3 regions of the Rouxiella sp. WC2420 genome follow, and region 1 is predicted to be linked to each of the others. Evidence: predicted binding sites of a transcription regulator. Region 1 holds the regulator's gene; each other region holds the start of a gene.
What was found. Region 1 encodes PurR, which represses purine synthesis genes. Its sites were predicted from a motif close to CANGCAAACGTTTGCNTG; they were not measured.

Region 1 (4,700 bases):
ACGCAGCACCAGTAACAGTTCGCTACTCTGTACCCAAATCATCCCCAGACAGCTCATTGAGAACAGGCCCAGCCCGCTCAGCAAGATCGGGCGGCGGCCAAAACGATCCGACAACGGGCCCCAAAACAGCTGAGCGACGGCAAAACCGCCAAGGAAAATGCTCAGGCTTGAGCTTATGGCGCTGGCTGAGGTCGCCAGGTTTTCCTGCATGCTGCCAAATGCGGGCAAATACATATCGGTGGCTAAAAAGCCAAGCATGCTCAAGCCGGCAAGATAAAGTAAAAATCCAAATGAGGGTTTCATGATGTTCTCTTATTAATCTAAAAAGCAGTCAAAAGTATCGTAGGGTACTTGAAGCACGGGAGTGTATCTGCTTGGCTTAGTGGTTGTGAAACGTTAATATTTGCACTATGCGATTAAAAAATTTGAAAGCAGAAGGGTGAAGTGATGTGCAAGCAGAAAGGAGGGCGGCATGTGGTCTGAATATTCACTGGAAGTGGTGGACGCCGTTGCCAGAAATGGCAGCTTTACTGCCGCCGCGCAGGAGCTTAACCGAGTTCCATCGGCTATTAGTTATCAAGTGCGGCAGTTGGAGGAATGGCTGGCCGTGCCTCTGTTTCACAGACGCCATCGTGATGTAGAGTTGACACCTGCGGGTCGGCTTTTTGTTGATGAAGCTCGCATACTTATCAAAAAAATGCTATCCACCAGGCGTCAATGCCAGCAGGTGGCCAATGGCTGGAGCGGGCAGCTGCGGGTTGCCGTTGACCGTATCGTCAAGCCGCGCCGAGTCAGGCAGCTGGTGGTCGATTTCTATCGCGCTTTTCCCGATACAGAACTGCAGATTCAGGGCGAAGTATTTAACGGGGTTTGGGACGCGCTGGCAGACGATCGTGCGGACGTCGCTATTGGAGCCACTAGCGCAGTGCCGGTTGGCGGCCGTTTCAGTTTCCGCGACATGGGGACACTGCCGTGGCACTGTGTGGTCAGCGCAAAACATCCTTTGGCCGAGCAGCAGCAGGCTCTGGACGACGAAGCATTAAGACCTTACCCTGCGCTATGTATTGAAGATACCTCAAGAAACTTGCCTAAACGCGATACCTGGACACTGGACAATCAGCGGCGGCTAGTGGTGCCTGACTGGACCTGTGCGATTGACTGCTTATGCGAGGGGCTGTGTGTCGGCATGCTGCCAGTGCACATGGTAGAAAGGGAAATCACCGAGAACAAGCTGGCGGTGTTGAAATTGGCTAACAGTTTCCCCGAGAGCCCTTGCTGCCTGACTTGGGACCAGAAAAATCACTCGCCTGCGCTGGACTGGCTGCTCAATTATTTAGGTGACAGTGAAACGTTGAATCAGGAGTGGTTGAGGTAAAAACACGCCTGTAAGAGCAGACGTGTTTTAATTGCAGGGCAGAAATTAACGGCGATAGTCGCGGAATGGACCATCGGCAACCGAGCGCCTTTCAACCAGTTTCGGTTTGACTTCGATAGTCTGCTGAACTTCGCGTTTGCTGATAATGCGGTCGAGCAGCATAGTAAAGGCCATTTCGCCCAGACGCTCTTTCGGCTGATGAACCGTAGTCAGTGCCGGAGAGAAATAACGCGCGTTTCGCAGGTTATCGTAACCCATCACCGAGATATCTTGCGGAACGCGCAGGCCCATTTCATCGGCAGCGCAGATTGCGCCCATCGCCATTACGTCACCGCCGCAGAATACGGCAGTAGGTCGCTGTTTCTGATTGAGAATCTGTTGCATTGCCTGATAGCCAGATTCTGGTTCAAAATCACCCTGCACGACCCATTCATCGCGAACTGGAATATTCGCTTCGCTCAATGCTTTCAAGAAACCACGATAACGACCGCCGCCGGTGTTGCGGTTCAGTTGTCCCGGGATCGCGCCAATGTCACGATGACCGCGTTCGATAAGATAGCGGCCAGCAAGATACCCCCCCGCAAAGGCGTTATCGATAATTGAGTCAGTGAAGTCATTCTGTGCTTCGCCCCAGTCCATAACGACCATCGGGATCGAGCGGTACTCTTCTAACATTGCCAGCAGTTCATCCGGGTATTCAGCACACATTACCAGCAGGCCATCGACGCGCTTTTGCGCCAGCATCTGTAGATAGGCTTTCTGTTTTTCCAGATCATTGTGCGAATTACATAAGATAAGCGTATAGCCTTTGGCGAAGCAGCTGTTCTCTACAGCCTCAATAACTTCTGCAAAGTAGGGCGCTTCGCTTGAGGTCGCCAGCAGTCCAATGGTTTTTGTATTATTAACCTTCAGACTGCGCGCTACGGCACTCGGGGAATAGTGCAAATCTTTAATGGCTGCGCGGACTGCAGCTTTGGTTTCTTCGGCGACGAAACGGGTTTTATTGATGACGTGCGACACGGTTGTAGTCGAAACACCTGCGCGCTTAGCGACATCTTTGATCGTGGCCATGTAAAAATCACTCCTGAACTAACCCTTTCCAGCACGTTAGTTTTTTGTTAATCGTTTGCCTGCGTGCATTCAACTGCGTAAATCATTTTATGCAGTCAAATCGTTGGATGGTTCCAGGAGGGCCTGAAAGAAGCGTCGGTCAACTACGGCCGGGCACACAGCGTGGTAACCGCTAATTTTCTCTTATATCTTAAAAAAGGGGAAGCCAAATTTGTGTTTTCGCCTTAACTCAGCGCATTGAATGGCTTAAATGAGGGAATGAGGAAACAAAAAGGGCGATTTCTTATCGCAGAAATCGCCCTTGACTATTTTATCTATTCCGCCGACGGCGTTAAATTTAAACCATTCGTTAAATGCTATTCACAGGTGTTAAGCGAGAAATCATTATTTAACGAATCGTTTTTGGCGTCATTACGCGGCGTGCACCTACATAGTGATCTTGCCAGTAGTTATCTGCCAGATAACTGATTTTGATGTCTTCTCCGGTACGCGGTGACTGAATAAACTTACCGTTTCCGAGATAAACACCTACGTGATCTGCTGCGCCGCGTTTGGTAATTCTGAAGAACACCAGATCGCCTGACTCAAGCTCACCACGTTGTATCGGGGCCGCGTCGCGCAAATGGTACATTTCATTGGCGGTGCGAGGCATTTTAATGCGCATCAAATCTTTGTAGGCATAATAAACCAGGCCACTACAGTCGAAACCGGTACTCGGTGAGGTTCCACCCCAGCGATAAGGTTTGCCAACTTGGTGCATCAGCTTGTTCATCGCGGTTTCTTTGGCATGTAGATACTTTTTCTTGTGTGCCGCGCTTAGTGTAAGGGGGGCGCAAGTATCGGCTTTTGCCTGGTGCTTACGATGTCGCCCGTAAGCTTTTTTTCCGTCTTTCGCACAAACCACATTAGATGTGGTGGCAAGAGAACGGGTAATTGATGTTATTTCTTTTTTCGGCTTTTCAGTTTTGTGACTTGCAAGTCGGGCTGCTACCGGTTTTTCGTTCTTTCGTCGCACCAACTTAGTGCTGGTAGGGTGCTTGTGCTCAACCGCGGCTTTGGCATGAACAGGTTCTTTGGTCTTGCTATGTTCTTTGGCTTTTGATTGTTCTTTGACCGGAACAATTTTTGACTTTTTATTGCTTCTGGCTACAACTTTTCGCTTTCGTCGCTCATCAGGTTTTGCCTGACTAACGTGCTTTTCTGCCTGTTGAGCAGAAACACGATTCGTTGGCGAAGCATGCGCCAAATTCAAAAAAAGCTGGGTAAACAGCAGCACAAAAAGCGTAAACATTAAACGCATGGCGTCGCTACCAATATTAGGCCGAAGTTAAACATCTAAAGATGTCCCAGTATTCCCCAAAAGCGGGAGACAAAACAGCACGAATTGCTTCGATTCTAATTCATATTGTGAGTAAAAGTTAATAACTTTTTTTCAGCGCGTTTTTTAAGCTATGGCGCTGTAAAATTAACCAATATTCATAGGGTTAAACTCACATCATTCAAAAGATCCTTAAATGATCGAGTGGGTTAAAGTCACAGAACAAAAATGTTATTCTATATGCATCTTTATTTTTGCACTGTTTTAACAATCAGGGATACTATCACTGACATTAGAGCGATGCATCCGTTTAAGACATAAAAACCCTATAAAAATTGGTGTTTTTATTAAATAAGTAATGACCGTGACAGCCAATTACTGGCTTGAGGAAGCAATAAAATGACCACTACTATTGAAAAGATCCAACAGCAAGTTTCCGAGAACCCAATTCTTCTTTATATGAAGGGCTCTCCAAAACTGCCAAGCTGCGGTTTCTCTGCTCAGGCCGTGCAGGCACTTTCTGCCTGTGGTGAGCGTTTCGCATATGTTGATATTCTGCTAAATCCGGATATCCGTGCCGAGATGCCAAAATTTGCCAACTGGCCTACTTTCCCACAGCTGTGGGTTGACGGTGAGCTGGTCGGCGGTTGTGATATCGTGATTGAAATGTATCAGCGTGGCGAATTGCAGCAGCTGATCAAAGAAACGGCTGAAAAATATAAGTCTCAGGAAGAACAGCCTGAGTAATGGCTTGATTATACGTCGAGGCTAGTTCTACCCTGCGTAGATTCTCTCCGGGCTAAAGTAGTTTACATCGGCGTGTAGTTTACATCGGCGTGTAGTTTAGTTTTAATCGGCGTATAAAGATAAATAGAAAGAGCGGCTCAGTTAGCCGCTCTTTTTTTATGTCAGTTGCCTCCTAAAACGGCAGTAATG
Region 2 (4,700 bases), 2.6 Mb from region 1:
TGCCTTCCTGCAAAAGAACGGGATCGATAAAAAAGACATCAATGCCGCCAACCTGCGTACTCAGCCGGACTATAACTACCTGAAAGACGGTAGCAGCGTGCTGAAAGGTTATCGTGCGGTGCGTGAAGTGCAGGTTACTTTGCGCCAGCTAGATAAACTTAACGAACTGCTGGACGGGGCATTGAGTGCAGGATTGAACGAGATCCGTGCGGTAGAGTTGGGCGTTGCCAATCCAGACAGCTATCGTAATCAGGTGCGTCAGAAAGCGATTGATAACGCCACCCAGCAGGCGAAAGCGCTGGCTGAAGGTTTCCACAGCCAGCTTGGGCAGGTTTACAGCATTCGCTATCACGTCGCCAATTATCAGCCGATGCCGGTCGCCAGAATGTATAAAACTGCTGACGCTGCGGGCCAAAGTGATGCCGCTCAAACCTACGAGCAGCAAAGCATTCACTTTGACGATCAGGTCGATGTTGTTTTCGAGCTGAAGAACGAAAAGTAAATCAGTCTTGACGTAAAACCTGACGCCCGTGTGCCAAAAGGGCGTCAGTGACTTTTCTCATCATGCGGCTTTCCGGCGCGAATCGGTGCCAGAACAGCATACGACGCTGGAACAATCCCGGCGTCAAATCGATTAACTCACCGCTTTCCAACTCTCTCTCAATCTGCAAATGCGGGATCATACAGCAGGTGGTGCCTTGGCGCGCCAGTTGCACAAAAGCCTCGGACGAGTTCACGATATGGCAGGGCACGCTGCCCGGCGATAGGTCGAAGTTTTGTTGTAAAAATGCCTGATGCATATCATCAAGATGGTCAAACGCCACCGCGGGGGCTTTCAGCAGTGCAGAACGCGTGACGCCGTTGGGGAAATAGCGTTCGGCGAAACCTTTTGAGGCTACAAACAGGTAGTCTAGCGCTCCGAGTTGATCCACCAGGCAGCTCGGTAACGGCTGCGGCTGGATACTGACTGCACCTACCACTTCACCACGACGCAGGCGTTCCTGGGTGCGGGTTTCGTCTTCAACCTGCAGATTTAAACGAATTGGCGAGTCGACCAATACGGATTTCAACGCCGGTAACAGCCAGGTTGCCAGACTGTCGGCATTGACCGCTAGCGACAGCAGCAGCGGCGTGTCATTGCTGTCATTCGTATTGTCACTGCCGAGCCACTCTTCTTCGAGTAATTCAACCTGATGCAGCAGCGCCAGCAGCTTTTGACCCTGTTCGGTCGGTCGAGGCGGCACGGTTCGCACCAGCAGAGGCTGACCAAATAAATTTTCCAACTGTTTAATTCGTTGCGAAACCGCGGATTGGGTAATGCACAGCTTTTGTGCCGCGCGTTCAAAACCGCGTTCACGGATCACGGCGTCCAGCGCTTGCAGCGTTCTATAGTCTGGGCGTTTCATCGAAAATCTATTCCTTGGCTCGTTCGGGATTTAGTACATATTCAGACACTATGCCACAGTTTGTTTAAATTTGTGGCGCACAAAATCTTATGCTTTTCCTGTGAGAGTCTGCTCACCGTTCCTTCGAGCCTTGCTTTATACTACTCACACTTCAACAACGTCGGGTTGTTTGCCAGAGAGAAATCATTATGACTCAAGATGAATTGAAAAAAGCGGTAGGTTGGGCTGCGCTGGAGTATGTCACGCCGGGTACTATTGTTGGCGTCGGCACCGGGACAACGGCGGCGCACTTTATCGACGCGCTGGCTTCGATTAAACATCAGATTGAAGGTGCGGTGTCGAGTTCCGAAGCTTCGACCGCCAAGCTTAAAGCCTACGGCATTCACGTTTTTGATACCAATGAAGTCGATGAGTTAGACGTTTACGTTGACGGTGCCGACGAGATCAATGGCCACATGCAGATGATCAAAGGCGGCGGCGCGGCGTTGACTCGTGAAAAAATCATCTCTGCCATCGCGCGCAAGTTTGTATGCATCGTTGACGCCTCCAAGCAGGTCGACGTGCTGGGTAAATTCCCGCTGCCGGTTGAAGTCATTCCGATGGCTCGCTCCTACGTGGCTCGTGAACTGGTCAAACTTGGCGGCTTGCCGGAGTATCGACAGAATGTCGTCACTGACAATGGAAACGTAATCCTCGACGTGCACAATCTGGAAATCCTCGACGCCATCGCGCTGGAAAACAAGATCAACAGCATTGCCGGTGTGGTAACCGTCGGCCTGTTTGCCAATCGTGGTGCAGATGTCGCGCTGGTAGGTACGGCGGACGGCGTTAAAAAAATCGTTAAATAGTCGTTTTTCGATAAGCAGAAGCTCTGCCTTGATGGCTAGCCATAATGCAATGTTATGAAGATGATAATTTTTAGATTGAATCATCTTTTATTTAAAGCGGCGAATTTGGTGACTTATGTCACATAACTGCGCAGTTTTAATGTTTACCTCCGGCATGGCCTGCATTGTGAGTGTTTAGTTCTGAAAAATGCCAAGCCGCTCAGGGCTTGTGCTATGGGGCAGGCAATCGTTTGTATTGCCCCACGCAAAAATTTTGTTATGTTGACTGTGAACTGCATAAAGCAGTGACTTCTGAAGTCTGCATTCAGCATGAAAATCACTTTCGGTATGCATTACTGCCGGTATGAATAAAACAGTAGGGTCGGGAAATGGCAAAAGTATCACTCGGAAAAGACAAAATTAAGTTTCTGCTGGTTGAAGGTGTTCACCAAAGTGCGATCGACACCCTTCACGCCGCTGGTTATACCAATATTGAATTTCATAAAGGAGCGCTGGATACCGAAGCGCTGAAAGAGTCGATCCGTGATGCTCATTTCGTAGGGATCCGATCCCGTACCCAACTGACCGAAGAAGTCTTTGCCGCTGCTGAAAAACTGGTTGCCGTCGGTTGTTTCTGTATCGGCACCAACCAGGTAAGCCTGAACTCTGCGACCAAGCGCGGTATTCCCGTGTTCAACGCGCCGTTCTCCAACACCCGTTCTGTAGCAGAAATGGTGCTGGGTGAAATGCTGCTGCTGATGCGTGGTATTCCTGCAGCCAACGCCAAAGCACACCGCGGTATCTGGAACAAACTTGCTGTAGGTTCTTATGAAGCGCGTGGCAAGCGTCTGGGCATCATTGGTTACGGCCACATCGGCACTCAGCTCGGCATCCTGGCGGAAGGCCTGGGCATGCGCGTTTTCTTCTATGACACCGAAAGCAAACTGCCACTGGGCAACGCGCAACAGATCCCGACACTGAATGAATTGCTGAATACCAGCGATGTCGTGACCCTGCACGTGCCAGAAACCGCTAATACCAAAGACATGATTAGCGTAGAACAGCTGGCACAGATGAAACCGGGCTCACTGCTGATCAACGCCTCACGCGGCACGGTTATTGATATCCCGGCGCTGTGTGAATCGCTGCGCAGCAAGCATCTTTCTGGCGCGGCTATCGACGTATTCCCTGAAGAGCCAGCGACTAACAGCGATCCGTTTATTTCACCATTGTGTGAATTCGATAACGTGATCCTGACTCCGCACATTGGTGGTTCTACCATGGAAGCGCAGGAAGGTATTGGTCTGGAAGTGGCGGGTAAACTGGCGAAATACTCTGACAACGGTTCAACGCTGTCAGCGGTTAACTTCCCGGAAGCTTCGCTGCCGATGCACGGCAAAAATGCCAGTCGCCTGTTGCACATCCACGAAAACCGTCCTGGCATGCTGACCAGCATCAACAAAATCTTCGCCGAGCAGGGTATCAACATTGCCGCTCAGTATCTGCAAACCAGCCCTGAAGTGGGCTACGTGGTTATCGACGTTGAAGCCGACGTTGAAACGGTCGACACCGCATTGCAGCTGATGAAAGGCATTCCGGGCACCATTCGTGCTCGCCTGCTGTACTAATCTGCTTAACGCTTGTTCTAAAAATTGTTAAGCAAAACAAAAGGGCCTCAATTGAGGCCCTTTTTGCATTCCAGCGTTTAGCTTATCCACTGCCAGCTGTGATTTGGGGTGAGAATTTCCGGTAGCGGAATGTCCCACTCTTCGCTAGGCAGTGTGTCAACCTGTTGACAGTCATGGGCAATGCCGATCGGATAGGGGCCTTTTTCGCGCCAGTTTTGCAGGGTGCGATCGTAAAAGCCACCGCCCATGCCGAGCCGTTGACCGGTTGAGTCAAAGGCGACCAGCGGTGTCAGGATGATATCCAGTTCGCCGAGCGGCAAAATCTCGCGAACGTCCAGCTCCGGCTCGAAAATATTCAGACGATTCCGTACCAGTTTGGTGCCAGGACGGTAGTTTAAGAACAGTAAATGTCCCTCGGTGAATGGATGCAGCACTGGAAGACACAGTCGTTTGCCGTCTTGCCACAGGCGGTCGATCAGCGGAGAAGTGTCGAGTTCGCCATCAAACGACAGGAACACTGACAGCGTTTTAGCTTGCTGAACTTTGGGATGACGGGCAATACGCTGAGTTGCCTGAAAGGCAAAGACTTGCTGTTGCTGCTGGGTAAGTTGTTTTCTGCGCTGACGTACTTCGGTACGAATCGCCTGCCTGACCAGCGCGTGTTGAGCTGTAAAAGACATAGAGAAAGCCAGAGAAAATATTGCAGGGGAGAAAGGGGAATCTCCGAGATGCCGCCGCAGGCTGTAACCCTTGAACCCATGGTTCAAGGTGAACGTTCAGTCACAATCTTTAGGCTTCTCGGCGGACCGAGCATGCGCACCGATTGCGGATCATCACAT
Region 3 (4,700 bases), 1.2 Mb from region 1:
GATGGCGTCTGGGCTAGTACCGATAATCGGCACGCCACAGGCTTCCAGCTCACGAGCCAGTTTCAGCGGAGTCTGGCCGCCGTACTGTACGATTACGCCTTTTGGCTTCTCGATGCGCACGATCTCCAGCACGTCTTCCAAAGTCACTGACTCAAAGTACAAGCGGTCGGAAGTATCGTAATCGGTAGAAACCGTTTCAGGGTTACAGTTGACCATAATGGTTTCGAAGCCGTCTTCGCGCAGCGCCAATGAGGCGTGAACGCAGCAGTAATCGAACTCGATACCTTGACCAATACGGTTTGGACCGCCACCCAAAACCATGATTTTTGGTTTGGTATTGGTTGGGTTGGACTCGCACTCTTCTTCATAAGTGGAGTACATGTAAGCAGTATCGGTGGAGAATTCAGCCGCACAGGTATCAACACGTTTATAAACCGGGTGCAGATTAAGGCTGTGACGCAGCTTGCGAATTTCGCTTTCAGCCACGCCAGCAAGCTTGGCCAGACGCAGGTCGGCAAAGCCTTTACGCTTGAGGACGCGAAGGAAACCGTAATCCAGTGCGTTAATGCCGCCTTGTGCCACTTGGCCTTCCAGCTGAACCAGCTCTTCAATCTGCACCAGGAACCAGCGGTCAACGTTGGTCAGGTTGAAGATAGCGTCCAGAGACATACCGGCGCGGAAAGCGTCAGCGATGTACCAGATACGGTCAGAACCGGCATCTTTCAGCTCATGACGAATTTTGGTCAACGATTCTGGATCTTCCAGGTTCACAATGGGGTCAAAACCGCTGGCGCCCACTTCCAGACCGCGCAGTGCTTTTTGCATCGACTCCTGGAAAGTACGGCCAATTGCCATCACTTCGCCGACAGATTTCATCTGTGTAGTCAGACGGTCGTTGGCACCGGCAAATTTCTCGAAGTTAAAGCGAGGAATTTTAGTCACAACGTAGTCGATAGACGGTTCAAACGAGGCCGGAGTTTTGCCACCGGTAATGTCGTTCATCAGCTCGTCGAGGGTGTAACCCACCGCCAGCTTGGCCGCGACTTTAGCAATCGGGAAGCCGGTAGCTTTAGAGGCCAGAGCGGAAGAACGCGACACGCGCGGGTTCATTTCGATAACAATCAGACGGCCATCTTTCGGGTTAACCGAGAACTGCACGTTTGAGCCACCGGTTTCAACGCCGATTTCACGCAGTACCGCCAATGAGGCGTTACGCATGATTTGATATTCTTTGTCAGTCAGCGTCTGCGCAGGCGCCACGGTGATTGAGTCACCCGTGTGGATGCCCATTGCGTCAAAGTTTTCGATAGAGCAGACGATGATACAGTTGTCGTTCTTATCGCGAACCACTTCCATCTCATACTCTTTCCAGCCAATCAGCGACTCGTCAATCAGCAGCTCTTTGGTGGGTGACAGGTCCAGACCACGAGTACAAATCTCTTCGAACTCTTCGTGGTTGTAAGCGATGCCACCGCCCGTGCCGCCCATGGTAAAGGAAGGACGGATAATACATGGGAAGCCAACGTCAGCCGCGATAACCAGCGCTTCTTCCATGTTGTGAGCAATACCTGAACGAGCAGTGCCCAAACCGATTTTCTTCATCGCGATATCAAAGCGACGACGGTCTTCTGCCTTGTCGATAGCATCGGCAGTCGCGCCAATCATGGTCACGCCAAACTCTGCCAGCACGCCCTGACGCTCAAGTTCCAGCGCACAGTTCAGCGCAGTCTGGCCGCCCATGGTAGGCAGCACGGCGTCTGGACGCTCTTTCTCGATGATTTTACGCACAACTTCCCAGTGAATAGGTTCGATGTAGGTTGCATCGGCCATTTCCGGGTCAGTCATGATGGTAGCTGGGTTAGAGTTCACCAGAATAACGCGGTAACCTTCTTCGCGCAGCGCTTTACACGCCTGAGCACCTGAGTAGTCAAACTCGCAGGCCTGTCCGATAACAATCGGACCCGCGCCCAGAATCAGAATGCTTTTTATGTCTGTACGTTTTGGCATTATCTGCTCCTGTTAATTATTTGCCGCTGTTACGGTAAGCTTCGATCAGTTCGATAAAGTGGTCGAACAAGGGTGCTGCATCGTGCGGACCCGGGCTCGCTTCAGGGTGTCCCTGGAAGCTGAACGCTGGCTTGTCGGTGCGATGCAAACCTTGCAGTGTACCGTCGAACAGTGATTTATGCGTGGTGCGCAGCGTGGCTGGCAGACTCGCCTCTTCTACCGCAAAACCGTGGTTCTGTGCAGTAATCATCACGGTATTGTTATCGATATTTTTAACCGGATGGTTGCCACCATGATGGCCAAATTTCATTTTCGAGGTTTTCGCGCCGCTTGCCAATGCCAGCAGCTGATGACCCAGACAGATACCAAACACCGGAATTTCGGTGGTCAGGAAAGTCTTGATAGCCTCGATGGCGTAATCGCACGGCTCAGGGTCGCCCGGTCCGTTTGACAGGAAGATGCCGTCTGGATTGAGTTTCAGCACATCTTCCGCTGGCGTTTGCGCCGGAACAACAGTCAGGCGGCAGCCGCGGTCAACCAGCATGCGCAGAATGTTGCGCTTCACGCCGTAATCGTAAGCCACAACGTGGAAGGGTAAATCTTCAGCTTTCTTCGCTTCCGGCAAATCGCCTTCAAGAGTCCAGCTACCCTGTTGCCAGCTATAAGACTCTTGCGTGGAGACTTCTTTAGCCAGATCCATCCCTTTTAGGCCCGGGAAAGCTTTAGCTTTTTCCAACGCCAATGCAGCATCAATCGCGTCGCCCGCAATAATGCAACCGTTCTGCGCGCCCTTCTCACTCAGCAAACGAGTCAGCTTACGCGTATCGATGTCCGCGATGCCTACAATGTTGTGACGTTTGAGGTAGTCAGAAAGGGTTTCTTCATTACGGTAGTTGCTGGCAATCAGAGGAAGGTCGCGAATTACCAGGCCTTGAGCGTGTACTGCGGAGGATTCTTCATCAGCGGCGTTAGTGCCGACATTGCCGATATGGGGATAAGTAAGAGTAACGATCTGGCGGGAATAGGAAGGATCAGTGATGATTTCTTGATAACCGGTCATCGACGTATTGAAGACCACTTCCCCTATTGCCGTTCCCTCTGCCCCGATGGCCCGACCGTGGAATTGGGTTCCGTCTTCCAGAACCAGTAGCGCTGACTTTATCAAAGCATCCTCCAAGAATAATCAATCATTATATTTGCATATTAATTCAGATCCGGTGACCTAATCAATGCAAAAATTGCACTCAGAGTGGTAATTTTTCTACCCTAAAAGCTAATTTTTGGCAAATTGGGCGCATTCTAATGATGGGCGCAGAGTTTGTCCACCAAAAGCACCATTATTTTACTGTTTTTTGCACCACTCAAGTAAATGAGTGTCAAATAGCGATAAAAGGACAGGATAAGTATGCATAGTAAACGTTTGCGAAGGGGTTTGTTTGGAAATCTGGATATTTTAAGCAGTCTAGACGATCTGAAGGAAATGACCTGATTATTAATTAACCAATACGGTAAAAATTCTGTCCTAAAACAATAGTAATAGTCATTTCAATATAAAAACCACGCCAATCCTCTATTTTAATGAAAAAAGAAAAGGGCAATAAAAAAACTGCCCTTTTATCAAAACATTATGATTAAACAACCACATCACGATTGTTGGGAAAACTTATAAATCTTCGAGACCCAAGACGTCTCGCATATCAAATAGACCATTTTTCTTCGATGATACCCACTTTCCTGCACGAACAGCGCCATTTGCGAAGGTCATGCGGCTGGAAGCCTTGTGAGTAATCTCGACACGCTCGCCAATATCAGCAAACATGGCAGTATGTTCGCCAACGATATCGCCTGCGCGAATGGTGGCGAAACCGATACTCATCGGATCGCGCTCGCCGGTATAACCTTCACGGGCATACACTGCGCAGTCTTTTAAATCACGGCCCAACGCACCAGCGATTGCCTCACCCATAGCCAATGCGGTGCCAGATGGCGCATCGACCTTATGGCGATGGTGAGCTTCTACGATTTCAATATCGGTATAGTCACCCATGACTTTGGCGGCTTTCTCAAGCAGTTTAAGCACTACGTTGACGCCAACGCTAAAGTTAGCGGCAAACACTACCGGAATATTGCTTGCAGCCTGCTTGATAGCAGCCTTACCGGCGTCGTCAAACCCTGTGGTGCCAATAATAATGCCTTTGCCGTGCTTAACGCAGAAACTCAAGTGATCCAGCGTGCCTTCAGGACGGGTAAAGTCGATCAAGATATCGAAATCTTCCACTACCGCTTCCAGGCTATCGCTTACGATCACGTTAGCTACGCCCACGCCCGCCAGTTCGCCTGCATCGGTGCCAACTAATGAAGAACCTTTGCGTTCCAACGCCGCGCCCAGTACTACGCCTTCAGCCTGCTGTACGGCCTGAATTAGCTGGCGGCCCATGCGCCCACCGGAACCGGCAATCGCCATGCGGATATCAGCTTTGCTCATAATTTCTCTCTTTATTAATGTGTGCTGCCGTAAAACAGAGTCAGGTTAACGACCCACTCCCGCCACGGCTAGTGAAATTGCCTCATAATTAGAAAATTATGTTACAGGCGCGCCAGCATCAGTAAATCTATTTCGCTCTTTAGGCGATAATGTCGGACTTGTCCTCTCAACGACAAGATAAATCAGCACTTTTACGCTGCAAACACTC

Region 2: serA (phosphoglycerate dehydrogenase) is a predicted target of PurR. The motif match lies at 2,474-2,491, and genes of this name have one in related genera.
Region 3: carA (glutamine-hydrolyzing carbamoyl-phosphate synthase small subunit) is a predicted target of PurR. The motif match lies at 3,417-3,434, and genes of this name have one in related genera.

What each region holds. Positions count from the first base shown of each region.
Region 1 covers NZ_CP165628.1:3,411,114-3,415,813, reverse strand. The annotation lists gene punC (purine nucleoside transporter PunC) at 1-303, opposite strand, end outside; gene punR (DNA-binding transcriptional activator PunR) at 473-1,375, shown strand; gene purR (HTH-type transcriptional repressor PurR) at 1,421-2,446, opposite strand; gene AB3G37_RS15745 (C40 family peptidase) at 2,835-3,746, opposite strand; gene AB3G37_RS15740 (Grx4 family monothiol glutaredoxin) at 4,164-4,511, shown strand.
Region 2 covers NZ_CP165628.1:800,681-805,380, forward strand. The annotation lists gene AB3G37_RS03810 (oxidative stress defense protein) at 1-502, shown strand, start outside; gene AB3G37_RS03815 (LysR family transcriptional regulator ArgP) at 504-1,406, opposite strand; gene rpiA (ribose-5-phosphate isomerase RpiA) at 1,595-2,254, shown strand; gene serA (phosphoglycerate dehydrogenase) at 2,623-3,861, shown strand; gene AB3G37_RS03830 (5-formyltetrahydrofolate cyclo-ligase) at 3,939-4,541, opposite strand; RNA gene ssrS (6S RNA) at 4,578-4,700, opposite strand, start outside.
Region 3 covers NZ_CP165628.1:4,624,627-4,629,326, forward strand. The annotation lists gene carB (carbamoyl-phosphate synthase large subunit) at 1-2,007, opposite strand, end outside; gene carA (glutamine-hydrolyzing carbamoyl-phosphate synthase small subunit) at 2,024-3,172, opposite strand; gene dapB (4-hydroxy-tetrahydrodipicolinate reductase) at 3,671-4,492, opposite strand.